Regions from separate parts of the Pseudomonas sp. KU26590 genome, predicted to be linked through region 1. Evidence: riboswitches for the same ligand, from Rfam matches in the RefSeq annotation. Region 1 holds a riboswitch; the other holds the start of a gene.
What was found. Region 1 has a riboswitch for cobalamin ahead of cobO (cob(I)yrinic acid a,c-diamide adenosyltransferase). Riboswitches for the same ligand answer to the same signal wherever they lie in the genome.
Positions count from the first base shown of each region.

Region 2: linked by a shared signal. The riboswitch ahead of OKW98_RS16960 (ABC transporter substrate-binding protein) and the one ahead of cobO (cob(I)yrinic acid a,c-diamide adenosyltransferase) in region 1 are both predicted to bind cobalamin.

Region 1 covers NZ_CP110644.1:1,969,563-1,972,952, reverse strand. The annotation lists gene OKW98_RS08880 (cobyrinate a,c-diamide synthase) at 1-1,020, opposite strand, end outside; gene cobO (cob(I)yrinic acid a,c-diamide adenosyltransferase) at 1,017-1,628, opposite strand; cobalamin riboswitch at 1,735-1,961, opposite strand; gene OKW98_RS08870 (C40 family peptidase) at 2,490-3,026, opposite strand; gene OKW98_RS08865 (C40 family peptidase) at 3,115-3,390, opposite strand, start outside.
Region 2 covers NZ_CP110644.1:3,857,520-3,860,909, forward strand. The annotation lists gene OKW98_RS16950 (aldo/keto reductase) at 1-31, shown strand, start outside; gene OKW98_RS16955 (aspartate/glutamate racemase family protein) at 92-814, shown strand; cobalamin riboswitch at 1,350-1,546, shown strand; gene OKW98_RS16960 (ABC transporter substrate-binding protein) at 1,689-2,690, shown strand; gene OKW98_RS16965 (FecCD family ABC transporter permease) at 2,702-3,390, shown strand, end outside.

The DNA of each region.
Region 1 (3,390 bases):
GTGGCCGTCGACATCGGTCAGGGCATCGAGCAGATACAACATGCCGCCACACTCCGCCAGCAGGGGTTTGCCGGCGGCGTGGTGCGCGCGAATGGCGGCGAGCATTCTGTGGTTTTCCGCCAGCGCCGTGTGGTGCAATTCCGGGTAGCCGCCGGGCAGATACAGGCTGTCGGCGTCGGGTAATTCACGGTCGCGGATCGGCGAAAAGAATGACAGTTCGGCACCCATCTCCCGCAGCAGGTCCAGGCTCGCGCCGTAGAAAAACGCGAACGCTTCGTCATGGGCGATGGCGATTTTCACGCCCGCCAGCAGCGGTTCGGCGGGAACGAACTCGGGCGCGGTGAAGGTCACAACCGGCGGCAATGTGGCGTCGCAGGTGCTGGCCAGCGCGGTGGCGGCAGCGTCGAGGCGCATGTCCAGATCATTCAGCTCGCTGGCCTGAACCAGGCCGAGGTGCCGGCTGGGCAGCTCGATGTCAGTCTCACGCGACAGCGCGCCGTACCAGCGCAGGCCTTCGGTCAGGCTACCTTCCAGCAACTGCGCGTGGCGCACCGTGCCAACCCGATTGGCTAGCACGCCGGCAAACGGCAGATCCGGCTGATACCGCGCCAATCCCAGCGCCAATGCGCCGAAGGTCTGGGCCATGGCCGTGCCGTCGATCACGCCCAGCACCGGCACGCCGAAACGCCGGGCCAGGTCTGCGCTGGAGGGCGTGCCGTCGAACAAGCCCATGACGCCTTCGATGAGGATCAGGTCGGCATCGGCGGCGGCTTCCCACAACAGGCGCCGGCTTTCGTCCTCGCCGATCATCCACATGTCCAGTTGGTACACCGGACGGCCGCTGGCGCGTTCGAGAATCATTGGGTCGAGAAAGTCTGGCCCGCACTTGAACACGCGCACCTTGCGCCCCTGATTGCGGTGCAGACGGGCGAGTGCGGCGGTGACGGTGGTTTTGCCCTGACCGGACGCAGGCGCGGCGATCAGCACTGCCGGGCAGTGGCGGGGTTGACGCTCACTCACAGTTCGATGCCTTTCTGGGCCTTGATACCGGACTGAAAGGCATGCTTGACCACGCCGATTTCGGAAACGGTGTCGGACAGGTCGATCAATTCCTGCTTCGCCCCACGCCCGGTGACAATCACGTGCTGCATCGGCGGACGTGCCTGCAAGTCGATGAGCACCTGCTCCAGGTCCAGATAGCCGTGCTTGAGGGCGATGTTCAGCTCATCGAGCACGACCATGCCGATGGAGGGGTCCTTGAGCATTTCCCGGGTCACGGCCCAGGCGGCTTCGGCGGCGGCGATGTCACGCTGGCGGTCCTGGGTTTCCCAGGTAAAGCCCTCGCCCATGACGTGGTAACGCACCTGTTCGGGGAAGCGACGGAAAAACATCTCTTCGCCGGTGCTGTGGCGGCCTTTGATGAACTGCACGACGCCGCACTGCATGCCATGGCCCATGGCGCGGGCAAGCATGCCGAACGCCGAGCTGCTTTTGCCCTTGCCGTTGCCGGTCAGGACCAGCAGTAACCCGCATTCATTCGGCGCGCTGGAAATGCGCTCGTCCATCACCGCCTTTTTGCGCAGCATGCGCGCCAGGTGGCGTTCGTCACGTTCGGGGGATTCGCTCATCTCAGCTCTCCGCTTGAGGGCAGGTGTGGCAAACGGAGGGCACAGGCAAAGACTGTCGGCAGGCACCGGACAAGGCCCGGCCTGCAGCAGAGCATCGCCCTCCGTGATGCTGTTCGATGGATCAGGCCGGTCTCCGGACTCATGAGTTGCCACAACCGTGGCAGGCCAGGCGCCTTCCCATGTTCAGCGAACACAGTGGCATTGTGCGTGGCCTTGACTCATTTACCGTTGCGGAGGCAGCGCCGGAATTGATCGCACAAGCAATCGCACCGGCTTCCCTGTTTCACCCATTGGACCAACCTAGTCCCGGGCACCTGAAACATGGCGCGAAGGTTAGAGGGTTGACCCCAGAGCGTCAATCAAGGGATCGCACATGCCTCTGCTTGAGTGCGAAACCGTAGAAGCCGGTGCCTGCCTGAAACGCGAGATCGTAGGAGCCGGCTTGCTGGCGAAGGCGTCGGGCCACACGACAGTGCAGCGTCTGCACGAATGCGTTCGACAGCAAGCTTGCTCCCGCAGGTTCAGCGGTCAATGCGGAAGTCGGTAAACCACGCCCCATTGTAGGAGCGCGCTTGCCCGCGAAGGCGGTGGTTCAGGCGACCGATGTGTCACAGGCAAAATCTTTCGCGGGCAAGCGCGCTCCTACAATGATCTCGGTAACGCCCACCATCTGTGGCGTACACACAATCCGTAGATATCGGGTTGCTGGCGAAGGGGTCAAGGCAGTCACATCATCGGCGAGGGATGAATCAGGTTCGCCTGCAAGCCGGCTCCCACGGAGGGGTGTGTTTGCCGCGGGCTTCGCGCCGCTGGTCATGTGTTCGCCCGCCAACAGCGATTGAACACATTGCATCAGGGTGACTATTGCTTGGCCAGGTTCGATGGCTGGATAACGCGCTTGGCATTCAGCCAGGCTTTTTGCCAATACGGCTTGTCGAGGCTGTCGAGCTTGACCGTGCCGCCGGTGGCCGGCGCATGGACAAATCGCCCTTCCCCGACGTAGATGCCGGCATGGCTGACGTTGGAACCGCCGCTGGTGGCGAAGAACACCAGATCACCGGTCTGCAACTGGCTGCGGTCGATGTCGGGGCCACGCAGGGTGATCATTTCCCGCGTCGATCGCGGCAACGTAATACCGGCGGCGTCGTGGTAGACGTAGCCGATCAGGCCGCTGCAATCGAAACCCGAATCAGGCGTGTTGCCGCCCCAGCGATAGGGCGTGCCAACGAGGCCGATCGCGCGCAACAGGACGTCGTCGGCGAGCGGTGAAGGAAACTGGGGAGGAGCGGAAACCACAGGCCGGTAGACGACCTTGCGTGGAGCGGGCGGTGGGGTGCTGGAACATGCGGCCAGCAGCACAGCCAGAGAGGCGACGATCAGGCGAACCGTTAACGACATAAACACGACAACCTGTGCGGGATGCAGCTTACTGTGCCGAGAGCCTGGATTGCGCGCAAGAGGGGGTTAGCCCTTTGCGCGCCCGGGATTAACGGGTTTGGCGCTTGATTGTAGTCGAGGTCATCGCGGTGGTGGTTGCAGGTACCGTTGACGATGCCGTTGCAGGTGTTGTTACAGGTGCCATTGCCAGCGCGCGTTTGGCTTCGATGAACGTCTTGGCCCAGTAGGCATCGTCGAGGCTGTCTACGCGGACACCGCCGCTGCGACGGCTGCTGGAGTGGATGAACTGGTCATCGCCCAGGTAAATGCCCGCGTGGCTGACACGACCGCGACCGGCAGTGCTGAAGAACAGCAGATCGCCCGG
Region 2 (3,390 bases), 1.9 Mb from region 1:
CCTGCAGGCGCCAGTTCCCGGCAAAGACTGATATCGTGCCCAACGACGCCGGGCCAGACGCCCGGCTTTGTTCCCTGCGCGAGATCCGTCCATGCGAATTCTGATCGTCAACGTCAACACCACCGAATCCATGACCGAGACCATTGCCGAGCAGGCCCGCAGCGTGGCCTCCCCCGGCACTGAAATTATCGGCCTGACCCCGCGCTTCGGCGCCGAGTCGGTGGAAGGCAACTTTGAAAGTTACCTGGCCGCGATCGCGGTAATGGATCGGGTGATGTCCTACGAAGGGCCTTATGACGCAGTGATTCAGGCCGGCTACGGCGAGCATGGCCGCGAGGGTTTGCAGGAATTGCTCGACGTACCGGTGGTGGACATCACCGAAGCGGCGGCTAGCCTGGCGATGTTGCTGGGGCATAAATACGCGGTGGTCACGACGCTGGACCGCACCGTTCCTTTGATCGAAGACCGCCTGAAGCTGGCTGGCGTGTATGAACGCTGCGCGTCGGTGCGGGCCAGCGGCATGAGCGTGCTGGAGCTGGAGGAATCCCCGCAGCGTGCGGTTGAGGCGATCCTTGAGCAGGCCATCGAAGCGGTGACCCGGGACAAGGCCGAAGTGATCTGCCTGGGCTGTGGTGGCATGGCCGGGCTGGATCAACTCATTCGCGACCGCGCCGGCGTGCCGGTGGTCGATGGCGTCACGGCAGCGGTGGCACTGGCGGAATCGTTGGTGCGTCTGGGATTGAAGACCTCGAAAGTGCGGACCTACGCGACACCACGGCCAAAGAAGATCGTCGGTTGGCCGTTTAAGTTGTAGGTCATGGTTTCGGGTGCCGGACGCGAAGGAATGGCTGACGACGCCTGTAGGAGCCGGCTTGCTGGCGAACGCGGTGGGTCAGTTAACTTCCTGTCGCCTGACACCACGCATTCGCCAGCAAGCCGGCTCCTACGGATTTTGTGTGCGCCGACGATTGCATGCGTTGCCGAGATCCATTGTAGGAGCGCGCTTGCCCGCGATTGCGATCTGCGGCCGCCAGCCATTTAGCCTGACCCACCGCGTTCGTCCGATCGCGGCCCGCAGCAAGCCGGCTCCTACGGATTTTGTGTGCGCCGACGATTGCGCGCGTTGCCGAGATCCATTGTAGGAGCGCGCTTGCCCGCGATTGCGATCTGCCACCGCCAGCCATTTAGCCTGACACACCGCGTTCGTCCGATCGCGGCCCGCAGCAAGCCGGCTCCTACGGATCGGGTACTGTGCCGGATCTGCGCAAGTGCTCGGGCAGATGATGAGCCCGGTGCCGCCCGCAAAACGCCCCTTCCCGCCACTGCATTCGCCTCCACCCGCCGAATCGTTTAGTATCGCCGCCGCCGGTTTCCACTCGGAATTAATAGGGAATCCCCAGGCGCGTACTGCGCGCTGGAAGGGAACTGTCCCCGCAACTGTAGGCGCCGAGCCCTGCTTCCTGTTTGCCACTGGGTTACTCCGGGAAGGCCGAAGCAAGGCAATGAAGCGCCAGTCAGGAGACCTGCCGGCCAGCATATTCATTCACCGGCGGGGTGTCCGGGGAAGGACTCCCGTTTGCGCGTCGTGCGCGCACGCTGTGCTCGCCCTTTTCTGTGGTGTGCCTGTCGGGATGGACTTTCCAGCGCCTGCTTCGCCCAGTATTCAGGCTTTCTGGAGATCGCTGTTCATGCCGCTGCGCCGCCTCGCCGCCCTGCTCGTCACGCTGACACTGCCCACTGCCGCCCTGGCGGCGTCAACGGTCTACCCCTTGACCGTGGACAACTGCGGCCAAGCGCTGACTTTCAACCACGCTCCGCAGAAAACCGTGAGCATCGGCCAGGCCGCCACCGAGATGCTGTATGCGCTCGGCCTGGGCCCGAACGTGGTGGGCACGTCGCTGTGGTTCAACCCCGTCCTGCCCCAGTACCAAACCCTCAACGACCGCATCGAGCGCCTGGCCGACAACGCGCCGAGTTTTGAATCAGTGATCGGCAAACGCCCGGATTTCGTCCCGGTGCAGTTTGAATGGATGGTCGGGCCGCAGGGCGCCGTCGGCACACGCGAGCAGTTTCGCGATCTGGGCATTCCCGCCTACATCCTGCCGTCCGACTGCGAGGGCAAGAACAACCGCGTCGGCGCCGACGGCACGCGCCTCGAAGCCTTCCGCATCGACACGCTGTACAAAAGCCTGCGTCATCTGGCGCAGATCTTCGACGTACAGGACCGTGGCGAGCAACTGATCGCCGATTACCAGACACGGCTGGCCCGGGCTGTGGTGCAGGCAAAACTCCACGCCACCCCACCCGTCTCGGCGGTGTTCTGGTTCTCCAGCCCGGACATCAACGTCGACCCGTACGTCGCCGGGCGCAAGGGCATTCCCAACTTCATGCTCGACACCCTGGGCATGCGCAATGTCATCGACTCCGACGAGGAATGGCCGACCGTGGGCTGGGAAACCATCGCCAAGGCCAATCCGACGGTGCTGGTCATCGCGCGCATGGACCGTCGCCGCTTCCCGGCTGACGATCATGAAAAGAAGCTGGCGTTCCTGCGCTCCGACCCCGTCACACGCAACATGGACGCGGTGAAAAACAATCGCATCGTGATCATGGACGCCAGCGCCATGGAGTCCAGCGTTCGGCTGTTTGACGGTATCGAACAACTGGCCCAGGCCACTCAAGCGCAATGACGTCATTGCGAATGTCCCGCGTCAGCGTCGTCCGAATCTTCGGGCATGGTGCCTGGGCCATCGCGTTGTTGGCGCTCGCGGTGCTGGCGGGCGTGGCGATCGGCGAGACGTCGATCAGCCTGCCAGTGATCGTTCAGGTCCTGGCCAACAAGCTGTGGGCCGCAGGCTATCCCCTCGACCCTATCGACGAGGGCATCGTCTGGAATTACCGACTGACCCGGGCCATCGTTGCCGCCACCTGCGGCGCAGGGCTGGCGGTGTCGGGCGTGGTCTTGCAATCGCTGCTGCGCAACCCGCTGGCTGATCCTTACTTGCTGGGTATTTCCGCGGGCGCTTCGACCGGCGCGGTGTTGGTGGCGATCATCGGCATCGGCGCCGGGACGATCTCCCTGTCCACCGGCGCGTTTGCCGGGGCGATCGCTGCCTTCGCGCTGGTCGCCCTGCTCGCCCGCGCCTCTCGGGGCCAGACCGCTGCCGGCCAGATCATCCTGGCGGGCATCGCCGGGTCCCAGTTGTTCAACGCCCTGACGTCCTTCCTGATCACCAAGTCAGCCAATGCCGAGCAGGCCCGCGGAATCATGTTCTGGTTACTGGGCAATCTCAGCGGCGTGCGCTGGTCGTCGGTGGCGCTGTCGGTACCGGTCGTGGTGCTCGGCTTGCTGGTGTGCCTGTGGCATCGGCGCGCGCTGGATGCGTTCAC